Regions from separate parts of the Acidovorax sp. GW821-FHT09A11 genome, predicted to be linked through region 4. Evidence: predicted binding sites of a transcription regulator. Region 4 holds the regulator's gene; each other region holds the start of a gene.

What was found. The regulator sigma-54, encoded in region 4, starts transcription at its own class of promoters, with help from an activator protein. The targets are predictions, from matches to a motif close to TGGCANGNAANCTGCTTT.
Region 1: the regulator sigma-54 is predicted to act here: its motif matches at 2,962-2,979, upstream of AC07PV_RS01765 (BMP family protein).
Region 2: the regulator sigma-54 is predicted to act here: its motif matches at 2,031-2,048, upstream of AC07PV_RS22545 (pilin).
Region 3: the regulator sigma-54 is predicted to act here: its motif matches at 2,685-2,702, upstream of AC07PV_RS07370 (CmpA/NrtA family ABC transporter substrate-binding protein).

The regions. Positions count from the first base shown of each region.
Region 1 is NZ_JBWKPS010000001.1:377,057-382,344, reverse strand. It holds gene AC07PV_RS01780 (enoyl-CoA hydratase-related protein) at 1-845, shown strand, start outside; gene AC07PV_RS01775 (threo-3-hydroxy-L-aspartate ammonia-lyase) at 1,009-2,001, shown strand; gene upp (uracil phosphoribosyltransferase) at 2,192-2,821, shown strand; gene AC07PV_RS01765 (BMP family protein) at 3,028-4,038, shown strand; gene AC07PV_RS01760 (5'-methylthioadenosine/S-adenosylhomocysteine nucleosidase) at 4,138-5,109, shown strand; gene AC07PV_RS01755 (ABC transporter ATP-binding protein) at 5,106-5,288, shown strand, end outside.
Region 2 is NZ_JBWKPS010000012.1:98,151-103,438, reverse strand. It holds gene AC07PV_RS22555 (CHASE2 domain-containing protein) at 1-1,103, shown strand, start outside; gene AC07PV_RS22550 (3',5'-cyclic-nucleotide phosphodiesterase) at 1,117-1,905, shown strand; gene AC07PV_RS22545 (pilin) at 2,113-2,688, shown strand; gene tfpZ (TfpX/TfpZ family type IV pilin accessory protein) at 2,783-3,547, shown strand; gene AC07PV_RS22535 (phosphoethanolamine transferase) at 3,565-5,288, shown strand, end outside.
Region 3 is NZ_JBWKPS010000002.1:706,866-712,153, reverse strand. It holds gene AC07PV_RS07380 (ABC transporter ATP-binding protein) at 1-143, opposite strand, end outside; gene ntrB (nitrate ABC transporter permease) at 249-1,217, opposite strand; gene AC07PV_RS07370 (CmpA/NrtA family ABC transporter substrate-binding protein) at 1,254-2,498, opposite strand; gene AC07PV_RS07365 (ANTAR domain-containing response regulator) at 3,084-3,710, opposite strand; gene AC07PV_RS07360 (branched-chain amino acid ABC transporter substrate-binding protein) at 3,918-5,084, shown strand; gene tsaD (tRNA (adenosine(37)-N6)-threonylcarbamoyltransferase complex transferase subunit TsaD) at 5,185-5,288, shown strand, end outside.
Region 4 is NZ_JBWKPS010000007.1:219,093-224,380, forward strand. It holds gene AC07PV_RS18990 (THUMP domain-containing class I SAM-dependent RNA methyltransferase) at 1-653, opposite strand, end outside; gene AC07PV_RS18995 (acyl-CoA thioesterase) at 650-1,132, opposite strand; gene AC07PV_RS19000 (RNA polymerase factor sigma-54) at 1,224-2,813, opposite strand; gene lptB (LPS export ABC transporter ATP-binding protein) at 3,070-3,855, opposite strand; gene lptA (lipopolysaccharide transport periplasmic protein LptA) at 3,852-4,508, opposite strand; gene AC07PV_RS19015 (thiol:disulfide interchange protein DsbA/DsbL) at 4,719-5,288, opposite strand, start outside.

The DNA of each region.
Region 1 (5,288 bases), on a different contig from region 4:
TGAACAAGACCCTCACCTGCTTCAGCCTCGGCATCTCCCAGCATGTCGCCCACCTGGTGATGAACCGGCCCGAGGCCATGAACACCATGCACCCCACCTTCTGGCGCGAGCTGGACGAGGTGCTGGCCCACCTGCAACAGGCGGGCGAGGCGCGCGCGCTGGTCATCAGCAGCACGGGCAAGCATTTCAGCGCGGGCATGGCGCTGGAGACCTTCGGCGGCGCCATCACCATGGACGACCAGAGCCCCGAAGGCCGCGCCGCCATCTTCGACCTGCTCACCGACATGCAGGCCACCTTCACCCGCATCGAGAACCTGCGCATCCCCGTGATCATGGCCATCCACGGCGGCTGCATCGGCGGCGCGGTGGACATGGTGACGGCGGCCTGCGTGCGCTACGCCACGGCGGATGCGTTCTTCTGCATCCAGGAAATCAACATCGGCATGGTGGCCGACGTGGGCACGCTGCAGCGCCTGCCCAAGCTCATCCCGCTGGGCGTGGTGAAAGAACTGGCCTACACCGGCCGCCGCCTGGGCGCCGCCAGGGCCCTGGGCCACGGGCTGGTCAACGAGGTGTTCGACACGCAGGAGGCCATGCTGGCCGCCGCCCTGCAATGCGCCCAGGAGATCGCCTCCAAGCCCCCCGTCGCCATCTGGGGCACCAAGCAGGCCGTGAACTACGCGCGCGACCACAGCGTGGAAGACAGCCTGCGCCAGATGGGCTGGCTGCAGGGCGCCATCTGGAGCAACCAGCACGTGCGCGAGTCGGTCACGGCCATGAAGCAAAAGCGCGCGGGCGACTTCCCGGCCCTGGCGCCGCTGGTACGGTTCAGCGAACTGGGCTGAGAGCGCCGCGCCGCAAGACCGGCGCGAAAAATCAAAATTGATAGCTGCCCGCGCTGACAGGACAACCGGCAGAGGCCTTTTCGGCGCGCGGCGATCGCGTCTGGGGCTATCATGTGGCGAACACGGGCAACCCCCTGCCCGCCCCTGCCCCGAGGACGCCGCCATGACATTGCCCAGTCTGACCCCGCCCACCTACGACGACGTGGCCGCCGCCGCGCACCGGCTCAAGGGCATCGCGCACCGCACGCCGGTGCTGCGCTCCACCACCGCCGACGAAATGCTGGGCGCCCAGCTCTTCTTCAAATGCGAGAACCTGCAGCGCACGGGCGCGTTCAAGTTCCGCGGCGCCTTCAACACGCTCGCCCAGTTCACCGACGAGCAGCGCGAACGCGGCGTGCTGGCTTTCTCGGCCGGCAACCATGCGCAGGCGATCGCGCTGTCGGCCCGCCTGCTGGACATGCCCGTCGCCATCGTCATGCCCGAAGACGCGCCCGCCTCCAAGATGGCGGCCACGCGCGCCTATGGAGCCCAGGTCGTCACCTACGACCGCTACACCGAGGACCGCGAGGCCATCAGCCGCCGCCTGGCGCTGGAGCGCGGCATGACGCTGGTGCCTCCGTTCGACCATCCCCACGTCATCGCGGGCCAGGGCACCGCGGCGCTGGAGCTTTTTGAAGAAGTGCCCGACCTCGACTACCTGTTCGTGTGCGTGGGCGGCGGGGGCCTGCTGGCAGGCAGCCTGCTGGCCGCGGGCGCCCTGGCACCGCGCTGCCGCGTGATCGGCGTGGAGCCCGAAAACGGCAACGACGGCCAGCAGTCGCTGCGGGCGGGGCAGATCGTGCGCATCCCGACGCCGCACACCATCGCCGATGGCGCGCAGACCCAGGCGCTGGGCGAGCTCACCTTTCCCATCATCCGCGAGCGGGTGGAAGACATCCTGAGCGTGAGCGACGCCCAGCTCATGCAGTCCCTGCGCTTCTTCGCGGAGCGCATGAAGATCGTGGTGGAGCCCACGGGCGCCCTTGCCTATGCGGGCGCGCACGCGTTCTCGGGTGTCGATGACGGCGGCAAGCTGCTGCAGGGCGAACGGGTGGGCGTCATCATCAGCGGCGGCAATGTGGACCTGGCGCGCTATGCGCGGTTCCTGTCGGATTAGACTCACCCATGCGCCGCGCCGCCGCCAGCCCCAGAGGGCGACGCCAGCGGCCCGCCACGGCCAGCCACACGGCAGCACGGCAGCACGGCAGCACGGCAGCCCGCAACCCTGACAGTGCCTGCCGCCAGCGCCTCTGTCAGGTAAAAATGCAGGCGCGCCTCTTTCCATCCCCCAAAACACAGGCCCAGCCATGAGCAACGTCACCGTCATCAACCACCCCCTCGTCCAGCACAAGCTCACGCTGATGCGCAAGAAGGACGCCAGCACCAACAGCTTTCGCCGCCTGCTGGGCGAGCTCAGCACGCTCATGGCGTACGAAGTCACGCGCGACATGCCCCTGCAGGAGGTGCAGATCGAAACCCCGCTGGAGACCATGACCGGCCAGGTGATCGACGGCAAGAAGCTGGTACTGGTCTCGATCCTGCGCGCGGGCAACGGCTTCCTCGACGGCATGCTCAACGTGGTGCCCGGCGCCCGCGTGGGCCACATCGGGCTGTACCGCGACCCGGCCACGCTGCAGCCGGTGGAGTACTACTTCAAGATGCCGTCCGAAATGGACGAGCGCGACATCATCGTGGTGGACCCCATGCTGGCCACCGGCAACTCGGCCGCCGCCTGCGTGGACCGCCTGAAAAAGCTCAACCCCCGCTCCATCAAGTTCGTGTGCCTGCTGGCCGCCCCCGAAGGCGTGGCCACGCTGCAGAAGGCCCACCCCGACGTGCCGATCTTCACCGCCGCCATCGACCGCGAACTGAACGACCACGGCTACATCCTGCCGGGGCTGGGGGATGCGGGGGACCGGATCTTCGGCACCAAGTAGGCGCACGGCACGCCATCGCGAACCAGCCACCGCGGGGCCAGGCCCTCCGGTGGTTTTTTTGGCGCGTCATTTTTTTACCAACTGGTGGCTTTCCTCTGGCAGACTTGCCTCCGGCCTCGTGCCACCGGGCGGCTGCCCATTGGCGCGCTCCTTGCTTGGCTGCTGACACCCATTCCTCCTTGTTTGCCTGTCTGAAGGACCCCACCATGACCACTCGCCGCATCTTCACCGGACGCCTGCTCTGCACTTCCATGGCCCTTTCGGCCGCCATGGGCCTGGCGCCCTCTCTGGCCCACGCGCAGTCCAAGCTCAAGGTCGCGGCGATCTACACGGTGCCCTACGAGCAGCAGTGGGTGAGCCGCATCCACAAGGCCCTGAAGGCCGCCGAAGCGCGCGGCGAGATCGAATACAAGGCCAGCGAGAACGTCTCCAACGCCGACTACGAGCGCGTGATGCGCGAGTACGCCACCGGCGGCAACCAGCTCATCGTGGGCGAGGCCTTCGCGGTGGAGACCGCCGCCCGCAAGGTGGCCAAGGACTTCCCCAAGACCTCGTTCCTGCTGGGCTCCTCGGGCAAGCCGCAGGCGCCCAATTTCAGCGTGTTCGACAACTACATCCAGGAGCCCGCCTACCTGTCCGGCATGGTCGCGGGCGGCATGACCAAGACGAACAAGATCGGCATGGTCGGCGGCTTCCCCATTCCCGAGGTCAACCGCCTGATGCACGCCTTCATGGCCGGCGCGAAGGAGACCAACCCCAAGGTCGAGTTCACCATCACCTTCATCAACAGCTGGTTCGACCCGCCCAAGGCCAAGGAAGCCACCTTCGCCATGATCGACAAGGGCGCCGACGTGCTCTATGCCGAGCGCTTTGGCGTGTCCGACGCGGCCAAGGAGAAGGGCAAGCTGGCCATCGGCAACGTGATCAACACCCAGGACAAGTACCCCGACACCGTGGTCGCCTCCGCGCTGTGGCACATGGAGCCCAGCATCGAACGCGCCCTCAAGCTGGTCAAGGACGGCAAGTTCACGGCCGAGGACTACGGCCCCTACTCGATGATGAAGCACAAGGGCTCTGAATTGGCGCCGCTGGGCACGTTCGAGAAGAAGGTGCCCGCCGACATCGTGGCCAAGGTCAAGGCCAAGGAGGCCGACATCCTGGCCGGCAAGTTCAGCGTGAAGGTGGACGACAGCCAGCCCAAGTCCACGGCCAGGTAGGCACCCCGGCGCGCGGGCACCGGCTGCGCTGTGGCCTGCGCCGCCGTGCGCTGCGCTGTACGATTTTTCCTTTTCTTCTTTTTCCCGACAAGGAACGCCATGCCCGCACCGCTTTCCCACCGCCCCGAGACAACCGCCCTGGCCGCGCGGTGCATGCGCCTGCTGGGCGCCCTGGCCCTGGCCACGCTGGTGGCGGGATGCGCCGCGGTCGCGCCGGGCCAGGCGGCACGGCTGGACAGCACGCCGCGCATCGCCGTCATCTCGGCCTTTGCACCCGAGCTGACGGTGCTGCTGCCGCAGGTGCAGCAGCCCGCCAGGCACAGCGTCAACGGCGTGGAATTCACCACCGGCACGCTCTCGGGCAAGCCCGTGGTGGTGTTCCTGTCGGGCATCAGCATGACCAACGCGGCCATGAACACGCAATTGGTGCTGGACCGCTTCAACGTGAGCCACATCGTCTTTTCCGGCATCGCCGGCGGCGTGAACCCCGGCCTGCACATTGGGGACGTGACCGTGCCCGCGCAGTGGGGCCAGTACATGGAATGGCTGATGGCGCGTGAAGACCAGCCCGGCCAGTACAGCGCCCCCGCGTGGATGAAAAGCGAGCTGACGATGCCCGCCTTCGGCATGATGCATCCGCGCCCGGTCGAGGTGAGGTCGGCGGCCAAGCCCGGCATCACCAAACAGTTCTGGTTTGAGGCGGACCCCCAAATGCTGGCCACCGCGCGCGGCCTGCAGGACGTGGGCCTGGCGCATTGCCTGGCCAGCACCTGCCTGAAACAGCGCCCGCAGCTCGTGGTGGGCGGCAACGGCGTGTCGGGCCAGGCCTTCGTGGACAACAAGGCTTTCCGCGAGTACGCGTTCAAGACCTTCGAGGCCAATGTGCTCGACATGGAGACCGCCGCCACCGCCATGGTGGCCCACAGCAACGGCGTGCCCTACATCGCCTTTCGCTCGCTGAGCGATCTGGCCGGTGGTGGCGAAGGCGAGAATGAAATGGGCACCTTCATGGGCCTGGCGGCGGCCAACTCCGCCAAGGTGCTGCAGGCCTTTCTCTCGAACTGGAAATGACGGACCCCTCCGGCCCCGTCCTGCGCCTGCAGGGCATCACCAAACGCTTCGGCAAGCTGGTGGCCAACGACGGCATCAGCCTTGCGCTGCAGCGCGGCGAGGTGCTGGCACTGCTGGGGGAGAACGGGGCGGGCAAGTCCACGCTGATGTCCATCCTGTTCGGCCACTACGTGGCCGAC
Region 2 (5,288 bases), on a different contig from region 4:
TGGGCTTTGATGCCGTGCAGCTGCTCATCGCAGGCCTTTTGCTGGCGGGGGCGCTGCCAGCGCTTTCGGCGACCTCCGCGGTCTTGCTCAGCCTTGGGACCGTCTCAGTCCTTGCCGTGCTCAATCTCTGGCTCTACCTCGCCCATGGCCTGGCCATGCCATTGGCTACCGTGGTGGTGATGGCGGTGTTCGCATTCGCCCTGAACATGGTCTACGGCTACTTTGTGGAAAGCCGCTCCAAGCGGGAACTGGCTGCGCTGTTTGGCACGTATGTGCCGCCGGAACTGGTGGACGAGATGATCAAGCAGCCCGACAAATACAGCATGCAGGCCAGCAACCAGGAGCTGACCGTCATGTTCTGCGATATGCGCGGCTTCACCGCCATGTCTGAAACCATGGAGCCGCTGCAGCTCCAGGCTTTGCTCAACGATGTGTTCAGCCGCTTGACACAGACCATCCGCAGCCAGCGCGGCACGATCGACAAATACATGGGCGACTGCGTCATGGCCTTCTGGGGGGCTCCGGTGCACACGCCCGACCACGCGGATCTGGCGGTCACTGCCGCACTCGGAATAACGGAAGCCGTGCGGCAGATTAACCAAGAGCACAAGGCTCGCGGCCTGCCGCTCATTGGCATTGGCATCGGGCTGAACACCGGCATGATGTGCGTGGGGGATATGGGCTCGGACATCCGCCGCAGTTACACCGTGATCGGTGACGCAGTGAACCTGGGGTCGCGCCTGGAGGGCCTGTCGAAAACCTACGGCATCGAAATCGTGGCCAGTGAAACCACCCGCGCCCAAGCCACAAATCACAATTGGCAGGAATTAGACCTCGTGCGGGTCAAGGGCAAGGCGCAAGCCGTCGGCATCTACTCCCCGTGGAGCCATGGGGCGCAGGCGCCCAAGACTCTCTGGGAGCAACTACTGGTCGCCTATCGCGCCCAAAACTGGGCCGAATGCCAGGAACTGCTTCAGCATCTGGCTGCGCAGCCAGAGTGCAATGCAACGCTGCACGCCCTATATGCCCAGCGCGTCGAGAGTAGAGCAGTGTTACCCTACGATTCCCATTGGGACGGCACCACCAACTTTGACAGCAAATAACCCCTCCGCTCCTTTGCAAGTTCGCGTGCTTGGCTGCTCGGGTGCCATCGCCCAGGGCTGCCGCACCACATCCTTCCTGCTAGGCAAGCACATCCTTGTGGATGCAGGCACGGGTGTGGGCGACCTCACACTGGACGAGATGCAGGCTATAGACCATGTGTTCCTGACCCATTCTCACTTGGACCATATCGCCGCGCTGCCGCTCATGCTGGACGCCGTCTCTTCCCGACGCACCCGTCCCGTTGAAGTGTACGCGTTGCCCGAGACCCTGAACGCGCTGCGCCAGCACATCTTCAACAACGTCATCTGGCCGGATTTCACCCGCATCCCGACCGCGAAGACACCGTTCCTGCGACTACAGCCCCTGGCCATTGGCGACCTGCTGAACGTGGCGGGCACCACGCTCGAAGTGCTCCCCGCCCGCCACAGCGTACCAGCCGTGGGCTACGCCGTACGCGGCGCGACCGGCTGGTGGGTGTACAGCGGCGACACCGAAGGGCAGACGCCAGGCTTCTGGGACCGAGTGAATGCCCTGCATCAATCCAGGGGAGGGGTGGCGGCCCTGTTCATCGAAACCGCCTTCAGCAACCGCGAGCAGGCGCTGGCGCGCAAAAGCCAGCACCTATCCCCCAACACCCTGGCACAAGAGCTTCTCGCCCTGACGCCACAAGCCCACTTCCCCATCTACATCACACACGCCAAGCCCCAGGAAAGCGGACTCATCATGTGCGAGGTCAACGCGCTGGAGCAAGGGGCGTTTCGAATCATCGACCTACAAACTGTGCCGGTACTGTATGTGTGAACATGCGCAACACTTTTGCATTACAAAATTGTCGCGCCTAGACCAAATTTCGCCCACTTGACAATGGGCTGACCTTTGAGCGCGCCTGGTTGCCATTTTTGCAAGCCGATACCGCGAAATCGCGCTGGCACGAAAGCTGCTGATCTCAACGCAACCCGTAGGCATCCTCTGCGGGTGCCGTTCTCACCCTACTCCAAGGAGAAATGTATGAAGCGTTTTGCACAAAAGGGGTTCACCCTGATCGAACTGATGATCGTGGTGGCCATTATTGGTATTTTGGCTGCCGTGGCGCTGCCTGCTTATCAGGACTACACCGTGCGCACGCGTATCACGGAAGGCTTGGGCCTCGTTGAACCCATGAAGGCCACTTTGGCTTCTGAGGGTGTTTCATCCCTCATTGACATGGGTAATGTGACGCGGACCTGGAATCTTCAAGCTGGCAGCACCGGTGCCAACTCGAAGTTTGTGAACAGCATCTTGTTCGCGGGCGCACCAGCCAATGCGGGCGACCCACAGACGGCAAACCCCATGATCACGATTACCTACCATGACACACAGGTCGGCCTCAACGCTGCCAACGTCACTATCACCCTGACCCCATGGATTCGCTCTGGTTCGGCTGGAGCCGGTGAAACCGCTTTTGCTGCTGTTTCGGCCGGGCGTTCGGGTTCTCTGGATTGGGGCTGCTCCGCCACCACCTCCAGTTCTGCCACGAGCCGCGGCATCACGGTGGATGCAGCCGGTACAGTTCTTGCAAAGTTCGCGCCTGCCCAGTGCCGATAATTGCAAGAGTTAAATATTTCCTCTGCTTGCGGAGGATTTATTGACCAACAAGGCCCATCGTAGATGGGCTTTTTCTTTTTTGAAAACCAATCTCATGATCACCCGCTCCCGTCTACGCGTCGCCATCAAGGCGTTCCTCATTCATTTGGGACTGAGCATGGTGGTTGCCGCAATCGTGGCTGCCATCGTCTTGGGCGTGTGGTTTGCATTTCCTTATCGTGATGTGGCCGGCGGGCAGCATCTCTTCTGGATACTGGTCAGTGCGGACGTGGTCTGCGGCCCCTTGCTGACGGCCGTTGTTTTCAATCCAAAAAAATCACGACGAGAATTGCTGCTCGACCTGTGCCTGATCGCCACCATTCAACTGGCTGCATTGGCGTACGGGCTGCACGCCATCAGCGAAGCACGCCCCGTAGTTCTAGCATTTGAGATCGACAGATTTGTGGTGGTATCCGCTGCGCAGATCGATCAGAAGACCCTGCGGCAACAAGGTCAGGCGCTGTCTTGGCTTGGGCCGGTACCGATGGGTACCCGAGAACCCGAGGATGGAGAAGAAGCCATCAAGAGCATCGAAATGTCAATCCAAGGAGTGGAGCCAAGCGCTCGTCCTGATTGGTGGCAATCCTATGAAAGCAGCAAACCCAAGATCAAGCAACGCTTTCGAAAACTGGCAGAGTTGCGGTCAAGTTCCTCCCCAGCCTCACAGGCTGCTATTGACACCGCAGTGAAAAAGACTCTGCATCCCCTCCATGATGTTTACTATCTGCCGCTAGTAAGCTCAAAATCGCTAGATGACTGGATTGTTCTCCTGGATGCCGAAGCGAAGATCATCGGCTATGCAAATGCAGGCGGCTTCTAAATTGAGCGATCAAGACCGTGCTCAAACCACTTAAAAAAAGTAGTCAATCGACTTATGCATGGTGGGTATTTCTTGGCATAGTCATTGTGCTGAACATCCCGAATACCATTCCTTGGGAAAAATCAATTTATCCCACGGCCTACATTGTCGATCTGCAAGAACGACTTATCAAATGCATAATTTTGGCATCGATTTTCCTTAGCCTTTTTTCCCGACCATGGCAGGCCTGGTTGGCAGGGTGGTGTCTTTTCCTCTGGTGGATGCCGATATCGATTGCCACAAGATGGCTAGGCGATGCGCCAATTACCAGCAACCTGGTGGGGATCGCTTTAGCAAGCAGTCCTGGAGAGCTGATGAATTTCGCTAGCTCGATTCCACCGATATCATTCCCCCTCTTTCTGTTTTGGAATGGTATTTGTGGAGCAATCCTTTTTTACCTCAAAAATAGAAACGGCTGGCGATGGGATTTGCGGCATCGGGTTAAGATATTTATTGTTTGCTCGCTGCTACTCTTGACTCCATATGTATTTTTTGGCAAAAATTGGGGTCCATCAACACCACAAACTAAATCCAATCAAATTGCCAGTCTCTTTATTGAAGGTGATCGGGAAATCGGATCTGACGCAGATCTCCCTCGCGCCTTCCCTTATGAATTACCCCTGGCCATTGCGCAGTACTGGCAAGCCAGGCGCGTTGTCAGCATCGCTCGAGCAAGTCTAAAGCCTCTGCCAGCCGCCCAGACATTGGCTCTCGGCACAGATGCTCCCGATATAGTCGTCTTGGTCATTGGCGAGTCCTCTTCAAGGAGTGGCTGGCATTTGTTCAATCCATCTGCGCCCGAAACAACGCCACGCCTCAGTGCCCGCCTAGCGAAAGCACAAGGCCTGTACCCGTTTTCCAATGTGGTCGCACAGAGCACCGCGACACGCCAGGCCGTGCCGTCTCTCCTCACGCCACAGCCATTGCTTTGGCCCGATGGATCACCAAACCCGCACGCCACCGAATCCATCGTCTCGCTAGTATCCAGATCTGGCTACAAGAGTGCTTGGCTCTCCAATCAAGCAGCGATAGGTCAGTTTGACGGTGTGATTGCCACCTATGCAGATGAAGCAGCCGTCCAAGCATTTTTGAACCCTTCAAGCTTCTTCCAACAAGGTACATATGATGAAATCTTGCTATCTGCATTGCGTCGGCAGCTATCCAACCGTACTAGGTCATTCGTCGTATTACACACAATGGGCAGTCATTTCAAATTCGAGCACCGTTACCCGCCGGACTTTGGAATTTTCCCTACCCCAAAAGACTCAACTCAAGCCTATCAGAATAGCATCGCCTACACAGATGAATTGCTTGAACAGATAATTAGATCTCTGGAAAACGACAATCGATCAGCGGTACTGCTTTATATATCGGACCATGGGCAAGATTTGCCCGGAGGCCGATGCAACAAGGAACACATCAATCGAGTCACCACAGACTCTTATGAGATACCCGCACTAGTATGGCTGAGTCAATCATATGAAAAATCCCATCCATCTGCTCCTGAAATTCTTCGAAAGAACGAAACGCTCCCTTACACTGCCGGAGCCGTTTATCAAACACTCGTTGATCTGATCCAAGGTGAAATCAGGCCAGATGCAATGACGGAAGACCCAATGAGCCTTCTGCGATCAAGCAGCCCAGCCGCCGCTCAGATGGTCGTCTCTTCAACCCAATCATGGGTAAATTACCGAGATGCAGC
Region 3 (5,288 bases), on a different contig from region 4:
GAGTGGCCGATCAGCGCGACGAACTCGCCCTTGGCGATCGTGAGGTTGATGTCGCGCAGCGCCGGGAACAGGCCCTTGGCGGTCTTGAAGGTCTGCTCCACGCCATGGACTTCGATGAACTTGGTGGTGAGAGAGGTGTGCATGAGGAACTCCGGGTTGTTTCGAGGACCGCCGCGGCACCGGCTTGGCCGGGCCACTGGGGGGGCACCTGAGGGGATGACGCGCCGCAGGCGCGGCTCAGGGGTGGGTCAGGTTTTGACCTCTTCGAAGGTGAACGCAGTGGCCAGCTTGATGAGCGCGAACTCCAGCACCAGCCCGACGATGCCGATCACGAAGATCGCGATGATGATGTTCTTGACGTTGAGGTTGTTCCACTCGTCCCACACCCAGAACCCGATGCCCACGCCGCCAGTCAGCATCTCGGCCGCCACGATCACGAGCCACGCGGTGCCCACGGCCAGGCGCACGCCGGTCAGCATGTAGGGCAGCACGGCGGGGAAGAGGATCTTGGTGGCGATCTTCCACTCCGACAGGTTGAGCACGCGGGCCACGTTCATGTAGTCCTGCGGCACACGCTGCACGCCCACGGCGGTGTTGATGATCATGGGCCAGATGGAGCAGATGAAGATCGTCCAGATGGCGGCCGGGTTGGCACCCTTGAACACCAGGAGGCCGATCGGTAGCCAGGCCAATGGAGACACCGGGCGCAGCAGGCTGATGAGCGGGTTGAACATGCGCGACAGGAAGTTGAAGCGCCCGATCACGAAGCCCGCCGGAATGCCCACCAGCGCCGCCATGCCAAAGCCCACGGCCACGCGTTCGAGCGACATCAGCACGTTCCAGCCCACGCCCTGGTCGTTGGGACCGTTGCGGTAGAACGGGTTGCTGAAGATTTCCAGCGCCTGCTTCCAGGTTTCCACCGGGCCGGGAATGCTGTTGCCCGTGGTGGCTGACACCACGGCCCACAGACCCACCAGCAAGCCCAGGCCACACAGCGGCGGCAGCACCGCCATCCAGAAGCCGCGCGACAGCGCCGCCCAGTCGCGACCGGCGGGGGCTGCAGGTGCCGTGGGCGCAGGGCTTGCCACCATTGCCGTTTTTGACTGCTTTTGGCTTCTGGCGCTTGCGGGCGAAGCGCTGCTAGCTACATTATTCATAGCGTTCTGTGCAACCACGGGGGCTGCATCCAGCGGGGAGTGAAAGACGGCACTGACCATGGTGTTCTCCTGTGCAGGGTGGACGGGGCAGGGCGCTTACGCCTTGATCTTGAAGCTGTCGGCGTACTTGGCGGGGTCCTTGCCGTCCCACACCACGCCGTCCATGAACTTGCTCGTACGCATTTCGCTCTTGGGCAGCGGCGTCTTGGAAGCGGCGGCCGCCTGCTTGTAGACGTCGATGCGGTTCACGGCCTTGGCCACGTTCAGGTAGTCGGGGTGGTCCTTGACCAGGCCCCAGCGCTTGTGCTGCGTGAGGAACCACATGCCGTCCGTGAGGTAGGGGAAGTTCACCGTGCCCTCGTTGAAGAACTTCATGTGGTTGGGGTCGTCCCAGGTCTTGCCCATGCCGTCCTGGTAGCGGCCCAGGATGCGCTGGTTGATGGCATCGACGCCCGTGTTCACGTAGGCCTTGCCGGCAATGGTCTCGGCCATCTTGTTCTTGTTGGCCAGGCCTTCGTCGATCCACTTGCTGGCCTCCAGGATGGCGGCCGTCACGGCACGGGCCGTGTTGGGGTACTTCTGCACGAATTCGGACGTGGTGCCCAGCACCTTCTCGGGGTGGTCCTTCCAGATGTCCTGCGTGGTCGTGGCCGTCACGCCGATGCCGTCCATGATGGCGCGGTGGTTCCAGGGCTCGCCCACGCAGAAGCCGTCCATGTTGCCCACGCGCATGTTGGCCACCATCTGTGGCGGGGGCACGGTGATGACCTTGGCATCCTTCATCGGGTTGATGCCGTTGGCCGCCAGCCAGTAGTACAGCCACATGGCGTGCGTGCCGGTGGGGAAGGTCTGTGCGAAGGTGTACTCGCGCTTCTCGCTGGCCATCAGCTTGGCCAGGCCCGCGCCATTGACGGCGCCCTTGTCGGCGAGCTTCTTGGACAGCGTGATGGCCTGCCCGTTGTGGTTCAGGTTCATCAGCACGGCCATGTCCTTCTTGGGCCCGGCCAGGCCCAGGTGCACGCCGTAGACCAGGCCGTACAGCACGTGGGCGAAGTCGAGTTCGCCGTTGACCAGCTTGTCGCGCACACCGGCCCAGGAGGCTTCCTTGGTGGGGATGATGGTCACGCCGTACTTCTTGTCGATGCCGAGCACCGAGGCCATCACCACGCTGGCGCAGTCGGTCAGCGGGATGAAGCCGATCTTGACTTCCTTCTTCTCCGGCGCGTCCGAGCCCTGGGCGTGCACCAGCGCACGCAGCGCGGGGCTGACGCCGACGGCGCCCACGGTGGCGGCCTGCAGCACGGTGCGGCGGTTGAGGCTGGTTTTGAGCAGATCGGTCATGGGGCACTTCCTCATAGCGTTGAAAACAAAAAAGGCGTCCTCCCGAGCAGCCTGCATACATGCAGCACCGGTCGGTGAGGGACGCCTCTGTCCATGGCGATACCCGATGAAGGGCTCGCCCAGCACCGGCCCGCCTTTGGGCCCGTGCTGTGTGGGGGTGAGACCGCCATTGGTCTCGCAGGGGTTAATGCAAGTGGCGTGCCAGGCCTTGCCGCACGGGCTCCGCATCAGTTCGGCGCATGGTTTGCTATTGAATTAATAGCTGCTTGCGCAAATGGATCAAGCGCTGGGGGCCTTTTTGACCTGCAAACGCGCGGAGGTGGTGCGCGCGGTGAATGCCGCACTGCCTTTGTGCGGCGCACCATCCGGGAGAAGCCGGTGGACCTGGGCGTGGCCCAGGCCGGGGATGCCGGGCAAGGACCGCTCCACAGCGAGGGGATCGTCCCCTTTCCCGAGCCGGGCAGCGATTCGAGAGGAGGGGCCAGGGGCCGAGGCTCCAAGACTGCCCGCGCAGTCTGGACGTCCCCAGGAGCGGGCGGCCTCTGGCGGCTGCACCGATGCGCGCAGCGCCTCAGGAGGACCTGCTTACCCGAGCAGGTCCATCACGTCGAGCATGCGCTGGGCCACATCCACGAGCTTGAGGCCCTTGTCCATGGCGGTCTTGCGCAGTTTCTCGTACGCGGCCTGCTCGGTCAGGCCCTGGCGCTGCATGAGCAGGCCCTTGGCGCGGTCGATGGTCTTGCGGTCCTTGAGCTCGGTCTTGGCATCGGCGAGCTCGGCGCGCAGCGCCTGCTCGTGCTGGAAGCGCGCCATCGCCACGTCCAGGATGGGGCGGATGCGCTGGGGCGCGAGGCCGGCCACGATGTAGGCCGACACGCCCGCGGCCACCGCGTCCTTGACGTGCGAGGTGTCCTCGTCGTTGGTGAACATCACGATGGGGCGGCGTTCGTCGCGCGTGGCCACCACCACGTGTTCCAGCGCGTCGCGGGCCTCGCTCTCGGCGTCCACGATGATCAGGTCGGGCTGCAGCTGGGCGATCCGCTCGCTCAGGAACACATCCGCGGGCAGCGTGGCGATCAGGTTGAAATTGTTCTCCAGCAGCCCGATGCGCAGCGCCCGCGAACGCTCCGCCTGCAGCACGGCGTGTTCGTCGTCGGGGTCGGCAATGGCCAGGTCCGGGGCCACCACCACGATGCGCAGAGACTCGTTCATACCCCGGAGCATAAGCAATTTTTACGCCACAAATTGGTGCGCCGAAGCGGTGCGCCCCGGGCAGGCGCCCGGTTCCGGCAAGGGCCTTGCCTTGCAGGGTCTGAAACTTGCTAATAGTTTGCCGATTGGCAGGGCATACCCGATAGCGCCTTTCCTCCGTCGTCGCATATACATCTGGTCACATTGACATATTGATGAGGATTCCGCATGAACAAGCATATTGACCGGCGCCGTTTCGCCGCCGGGCTGGCCTTGACCACCGCCGCGTCCATGGCGCTGCTGCTCCTGTCCGGGTGCGGCAAGGTGCCCGACACCATCAAGATCGGCGTGGCGCAGCCCTTGAGCGGCCCCCTGGGCGCCCTCGGGCAGGACTTGCTCAATGGCGTGAACCTGGCCGTGGCCGAACTGAACAAGGGCGGCTACACCGTGGACGGCAAGCGGGTGACGCTGGAGGTGGTGGCGGTGGACGACAAGGCCGACGCGGCCACCGGCAAGACGGTGGCCCAACAGCTGGTGGATGCCGGCGTGGTGGCCGTCATCGGGCACCTGAATTCGGGCGTGAGCATCGAGACCGCGCCCATCTACGCGGCCAAGGACATCGCGCAGATCGCCATCTCCACCAACCCCAAGTTCACGCAGCTGGGTTTTTCCACCACCTTCCGCATGGTGGGCAACGACACGCTGCAGGCGCGCGCCATCGGCTCGTTTGCCGCCACCCAGCTGGGCGCCGCGCGCTATGCCGCGCTGGACGATGGCACGCCCTACGGCAAGGGCCTGGCCGACGGGGCCGCCGCGCAGCTCAAGGCCGAGAAGAAAGAGGTGGTGGTGCGCAAGTCCTTCGACGACAAGACCACGGCATTCGACGAACTGGCCGGCGAACTCAAGGCCGCGAAGGTGGAGGTGATCGTCTCCACCCTCAATGACTTCCAGGCGCTGGCGCTGCTGGAAGCACTGCGCAAGGTGGGGCACACCAAGGTGAGCCTGCTGGGCGGCGACACCATCAAGACCACCGACATGACCAAGGGGGCCGGCATCGTCGAGGGCGTCTATGCCACCTCGCCCGTGCTGGAAGCCAAGGAGTTTTCCACGGGCAAGCCCTTCCTGGAAAAGTACATCGATGCCTACAAGAAGCCGCCCGCGTACGGCGGGCACTACAGCTACGACAGCATGTACGTGCTGTCGGCTGCCATCCAGAAGGCCAAGTCCGCGGACCCCAAGGACATCACCAAGGCCATGCACGGCATCAACGGCTACGCGCCCGTGATCGGCACGATGACCTGGGATGACAAGGGCGAGCAGCGCTACGGCGCGGTGGGCGTGTACGAACTGCGCAGCGGCAGCTGGGAGCTGCGCATGCGCTCGGACCGCTGGTAGGCGCGGCCTGTGACCCTGGGGATGCACGACCCCTGCCGGCCACCGCCGGCAGGGGTTTTTGCATCAGGCCCCCCGCGAGCCCGGGTTTTACACTCGGGGCATGAGTCTGTTGATCCTCGGAATTGAATCCTCGTGCGACGAGACCGGCGTGGCGCTGGTGCGCTCCACGGGCGATGCCGTTCCCACCCTGCTGTCCCACGCCCT
Region 4 (5,288 bases):
TGCGCGGCCTCGATGGCGATGGTGCCGCTGCCGCAGCAGGGGTCGTACAGCGGCTGGGGGTTGTCGCCGTGGGGGTCCCAGCCGCTGGCGGCGATCATGGCAGCGGCCAGGGTCTCCTTCAGCGGGGCGTCGCCCTTGTCCTCGCGCCAGCCGCGCTTGAACAGCGGCTCGCCCGAGGTGTCGATGTAGATGGTGGCTTCGTCGGTGGTCAGGTGCAGGTGGATGCGCACGTCGGGCCACTGCGTGTTCACGTCGGGGCGCACGCCGCTCTTGGCGCGAAAGCGGTCGGCCACCGCGTCCTTGACCTTGAGCCCCGCGAAATTGAGGCTCTGCAGCGGGCTGTGCTGGGCGGTCACCTCGACCTTGAAGGTCTGGCGCGTGGTGAACCAGATTTCCCAGGCCACGTCGCTGGCGGCGGCGTAGAGGTCGTTCTCGGAGCGGTACGGGCGGTGCGCCAGCTGCACCAGCACGCGCTGGGCCAGGCGGCTGTGCAGGTTCAGCAGCAGCGCGTCGCGCCACGAGGCGCGCAGCAGCACGCCGCCCCGGCCCACCAGCAGATCCTGCCCCGTGAGGCCGGTGATGCCATGCACCTCGTCGGCCAGGAAGCCCTCCACACCGGCGGCGCAGGGGAGAAAAAGTTGGAGTTGGTTCATGACGATGGTGAGGATACGCGCTCGGAAAGTGCGTGTGAATCCGGCGTGCCGGCACGGGCCAGCAGCAACTGGCGGATGGAGTCCGGGATCGGCGCCACCTTGCGGCCGGCCTTGCCGATGAAAACGATGCCGATCTTGCCGCGCGCCACCTCGCGGCCCGAGGTCTTCTCGGTCATGCAAAAGACCAGGTCGAACCCATAGCGGTTGAAGTCCGCAGGCGCCATCTCCACGCGCATGGTCTCGCCGTGGAACCCCTCGGACTTGTACTGCGCCACGATGTCTCCGACCACGATGGACAGCCCGCCCACGTCGGCCTCGGGGTAGCCGAGTGACTGGAAAAACCGCACCCGGGCCTCGGACACGAGGCTCAGCAGCTGCGCGTTGTCCAGGTGCCCGCCCTGGTTGACGTGGCTGATGTAGATCTGCATTTCGGTGGCGAAACCGAAGTGCGCGGGAAGGTCGAAGACGATGCGGGCCATGGACGGGGTGGCGAAGTGAGAGGGAAAGACGGCAACGGAGCGGAAAAACGGGCCACCAGGCGCATGCGCCGTGCACGCGCTCGCAAGGCGCCTACAGCGCCTTGCGCAGATTCGCCGGCGCGATCTTGAGCGCCTCGCGGTACTTGGCGACGGTGCGGCGCGCGCACTCGATGCCCTGCTCCTTGAGCATCTCGGCGATCTGGCTGTCGGACAGCGGCTTGGTCGGGCTCTCGGCGGCCACGAACTGCTTGATGAGGGCGCGCACGGCGGTGCTCGACGCATTGCCGCCGGTCTCGGTGCCCAGGCCCGAGCCGAAGAAGTACTTGAGCTCGTAGGTGCCGATGGGCGTGGCCATGTACTTGGCCGTGGTCACGCGGCTGATGGTGGACTCGTGCAGGCCCAGCTCGTCGGCGATGTCGCGCAGCACCAGCGGGCGCATGGCGAGTTCGCCGTGGGTGAAGAAGTTCTTCTGCCGCTCCACGATGGCGCGCGAGACGCGCAGGATGGTGTCAAAGCGCTGCTGGATGTTCTTGATGAACCAGCGCGCCTCCTGCAGGCGCTGCTGCATGCCCTGGTGGCCCTCGCCGCCCTTGTGGCCGCGCAGGGCGCCGGCATAGATGTCGTGCACGCGCAGGCGCGGCATCACGTCGGGGTTGAGCTGCACGATGAAGTTGTGCTGCCCGTCGCGGCCATTGGCGCGCCCGGCCTTGCGCACGATCACGTCGGGGATGATGATGTTGCGCTCCACGTCGGCGAAGCGGCGCCCCGGGCGCGGCTCCAGCCGGGCGATCAGCGCCATGGCGGCGCGGGTGCGCTCCTCGCTGTCGCCGCAGGCCTGCGTGAGGCGGCGCACGTCGCGCCGCGCCAGCATCTCCAGCGGCTGCTGGCACACGCGCAGCGCGGTCTGCACGGTGTCGGGGTCGATGTCGCTGTCCTCGTCGGCGGCCAGCGCCTTGAGCTGCAGCGTCAGGCACTCGGCCAGGCCGCGCGCGCCCACGCCCACGGGCTCCAGGCTCTGCAGCAGCCGCTGTGCCACGGTGAAGCGGTGCACCAGTTCCTCGATCTGCTCCAGGTCGTCGGGCCCGGCCAGGCTGATGGCCAGCTCTTCGAGCGGATCCTCCAGGTAGCCGTCGTCGTTGAGCGATTCGATCAGGAAGCGCAGCGCGGCGCGGTCGATCTCGGACAGGCGCAGCGCCAGCGCCTGTCGGTGCAAAAAGGCGGTCAGCGATTCGTGCGTGCGGGCCAGCTCGGTGGCGTCGGCCTCGTCGCCTTCGGCGTCGTTGCGGTTGCGGGCGGGGGCGTCGCCGCCCCACTCGGCGTCGTTGGGCGCCATCTCCACCGTGCCGTCGCCGCTCCAGTCGGGCTCGTCGGCGCCCGCGCTCGGAGTTTCAGCATCATTTTGAGCCTCAGCGCTGGTACTGCTTGCGCTGGTAGCTCCTGAAAAAATAGCATCATCCGCGCTGTAGTCGTCGGCCTGGGCCGGCGTATCGGCGGCTTCCAGGCCAAACTCCTCGCGCGGCGCCTCGTCGGCGTTGCGTTCGAGGAACGGGTTTTCGTCAAGCATCTGCTCGACTTCCTGCGAGAGTTCCAGCGTGGACAACTGCAGCAGCCGGATGGACTGCTGAAGCTGGGGGGTCAATGCAAGATGCTGCGAGACGCGCAGCGAGAGTCCAGGTTTCATTGATTGAGCGCCGCCGGGCCGCCCCAAGGCGCGAACGCCCCCTCGGGGGGCAGCGAACCACGCGCAGCGGGGAGCGTGGGGGTACCGTACCGCGCCGCCGGGCCGCCCCAAGGCGCGAACGCCCCCTCGGGGGGCAGCGAACCACGCGCAGCGGGGAGCGTGGGGGCACCGTACCGCGCCGCCGGGCCGCCCCAAGGCGCGAAGGCCCCCTCGGGGGGCAGCGCAGTACACGAAGTGACAAGCGTGGAGGCCATGTCTACATGCGGAAATGTTCGCCCAGGTACACCCGGCGCACTTCGGCGTTGTCCACGATCTCGGACGGCGTGCCCTGGGCCAGCACCTGGCCATCGCTGATGATGAAGGCGTGGTCGCAGATGCCCAGCGTCTCGCGCACGTTGTGGTCGGTGATGAGCACGCCGATGCCGCGCGCCTTGAGAAAACCGATGATGCGCTGGATCTCGATCACGGCGATGGGGTCGATGCCCGCAAAGGGCTCGTCCAGCAGGATGAAGCGCGGCTGCGTGGCCAGCGCGCGGGCGATCTCGACGCGGCGGCGCTCGCCGCCCGACAGGGCCATGGCGGGCGAGGCCCGCAGGTGGTCCACGCGCAGCTCCTGGAGCAAGGCCGTGAGACGCTCTTCGATGGCCTCGCGCGACAGCGGCTTGCCGTCGTCGTCCGCGCGCTGCAGCTCCAGCACCGCGCGCACGTTCTCTTCGACCGTGAGCTTGCGGAAGATGGAGGCTTCCTGCGGCAGGTAGGACAGCCCCAGCCGCGAGCGGCGGTGGATGGGCATGTGGGCCACCGAATGGCCGTCGATGCGGATGTCGCCCGCGTCGCTGCGCACCAGGCCCACGATCATGTAGAACGAGGTGGTCTTGCCCGCGCCGTTGGGCCCCAGCAGGCCCACGACCTCGCCCTTTTGCACGACCAGCGACACATCCTTGACGACCTTGCGGCTGCCATACGACTTGGCCAGGTGCTGCACCTCCAGGCGGCTGCCCGCCTGGGTGTCAGGACCGGGGCTGACGGGCTGCGCGCTCACTTGGAGCCGCCGCCAAGGCTGTTGCTGGGGCGCAGCACCGGCGCCGATGCCGGGGGCGCGGCCTCCGGCGCGGCGGTACCGGCGGGCGGGTCCTTGGGCGCGAGCACCGCCCGCACCCGGCTGCCGGGCGCGGGCGCATCGCCCGCCGCATTGGTCGCGGGGGTGCGCTTGCCGTCCACGGTGAACACATCGGTGAGGTTGTTGTAGACGATCACGGCGCCGGTGATCTCGTCGCTGAGGACCGCCCCGCGGTAGCGGCGCAGTTCGGCGCGGGTGATGAAGCGCACGTTGTCGGCCTTGCCGTCGTACTCGATGACTTCGCTCTCGCCTTCGATGAACTCGTCCGGCGCGCCGGCCACGGTATCGCGCTTCTGGCGGAAGAAGGCCCGCTTGCCCGCCTCGGCCGTGACCACGCCGTACTGGTAGCCGTCGGCGTCCTGGCGCACGTCCAGCCGCGCGCCGCGCAGCACGATGGAGCCCTTGGTCATGACCACGCGGCCCGAGAACACGCTGGTCTGCTTGAGCTCATCGTGTCGCAAGGCGTCGGCCTCGATGTTCATGGGCTTGGCGCGGTCGGCCTTTTCGGCGTGCGCCGCGCCCAGATGGCAGGCCAGGGCGACAAGCAGGAGGTGGGGGAGGATGCGGTAGTTCATAGGGCACGAATCTTGCAGGTCATTGTAGCCACCCCACGGCGCGCGCCATGAAAAAAGCCCGCATCCGCGGGCTTCTTCTTGGGACATCCGAGGCCGTCGGCGCTTGGAAGCCGACGCCTGCACCCGTGGAGCCGGCGCTGCCGGGCCGCCGGGTGCGTTCCCCTTGGCAGGAAGGCGGCTCACGAGGGCCACGCTTCCTTCAAGGAGGCGTCACCCCTTTTTCGCCGTGGCGGCCAGGTGCTCCACCACCTGCAGCACGTTCTGCATGTTGCCGGCCATGGTGCCATCGGTGTAGTACTTGCCGGCCACGCCCATGGAAGGCACGCCTTCCACGCCATACGCGTCCTGCAGCTGCGACGCACGGCGCACCTGGTTGGACACGGTGAAGGAGCCGTAGACCTCCTTGAACTTGGCGGCATCGACCCCCTGCTGGGTCACCCAGGCCAGGATTTCGTCGTCCTTGGCCAGCTTCTGCTTTTCCACATGGATGGCGCGGAACACCTTGGCGTGCAGCGCGTCGAGCTTGCCCATGCCTTCGAGCGTGTAGTAGAGCTTTTGCTGCGGCACGAAGCTGGCATTGAAGGCCACGGGCATGCGGCGGATGCTCATGTCCTTGGGGGCGCTCTTCACCCATGCGTCGAGCGTGGGCTCGAAGGCGTGGCAGTGGGGGCAGCTGTACCAGAAGAATTCGATCACATCGACCTTGCCGGCGGGCGCATCGGGCGCCACGGGCTTGTCCAGCCGCTTGAAGTCCTTGCCCTCCTTGAACTGGCGGGCCTG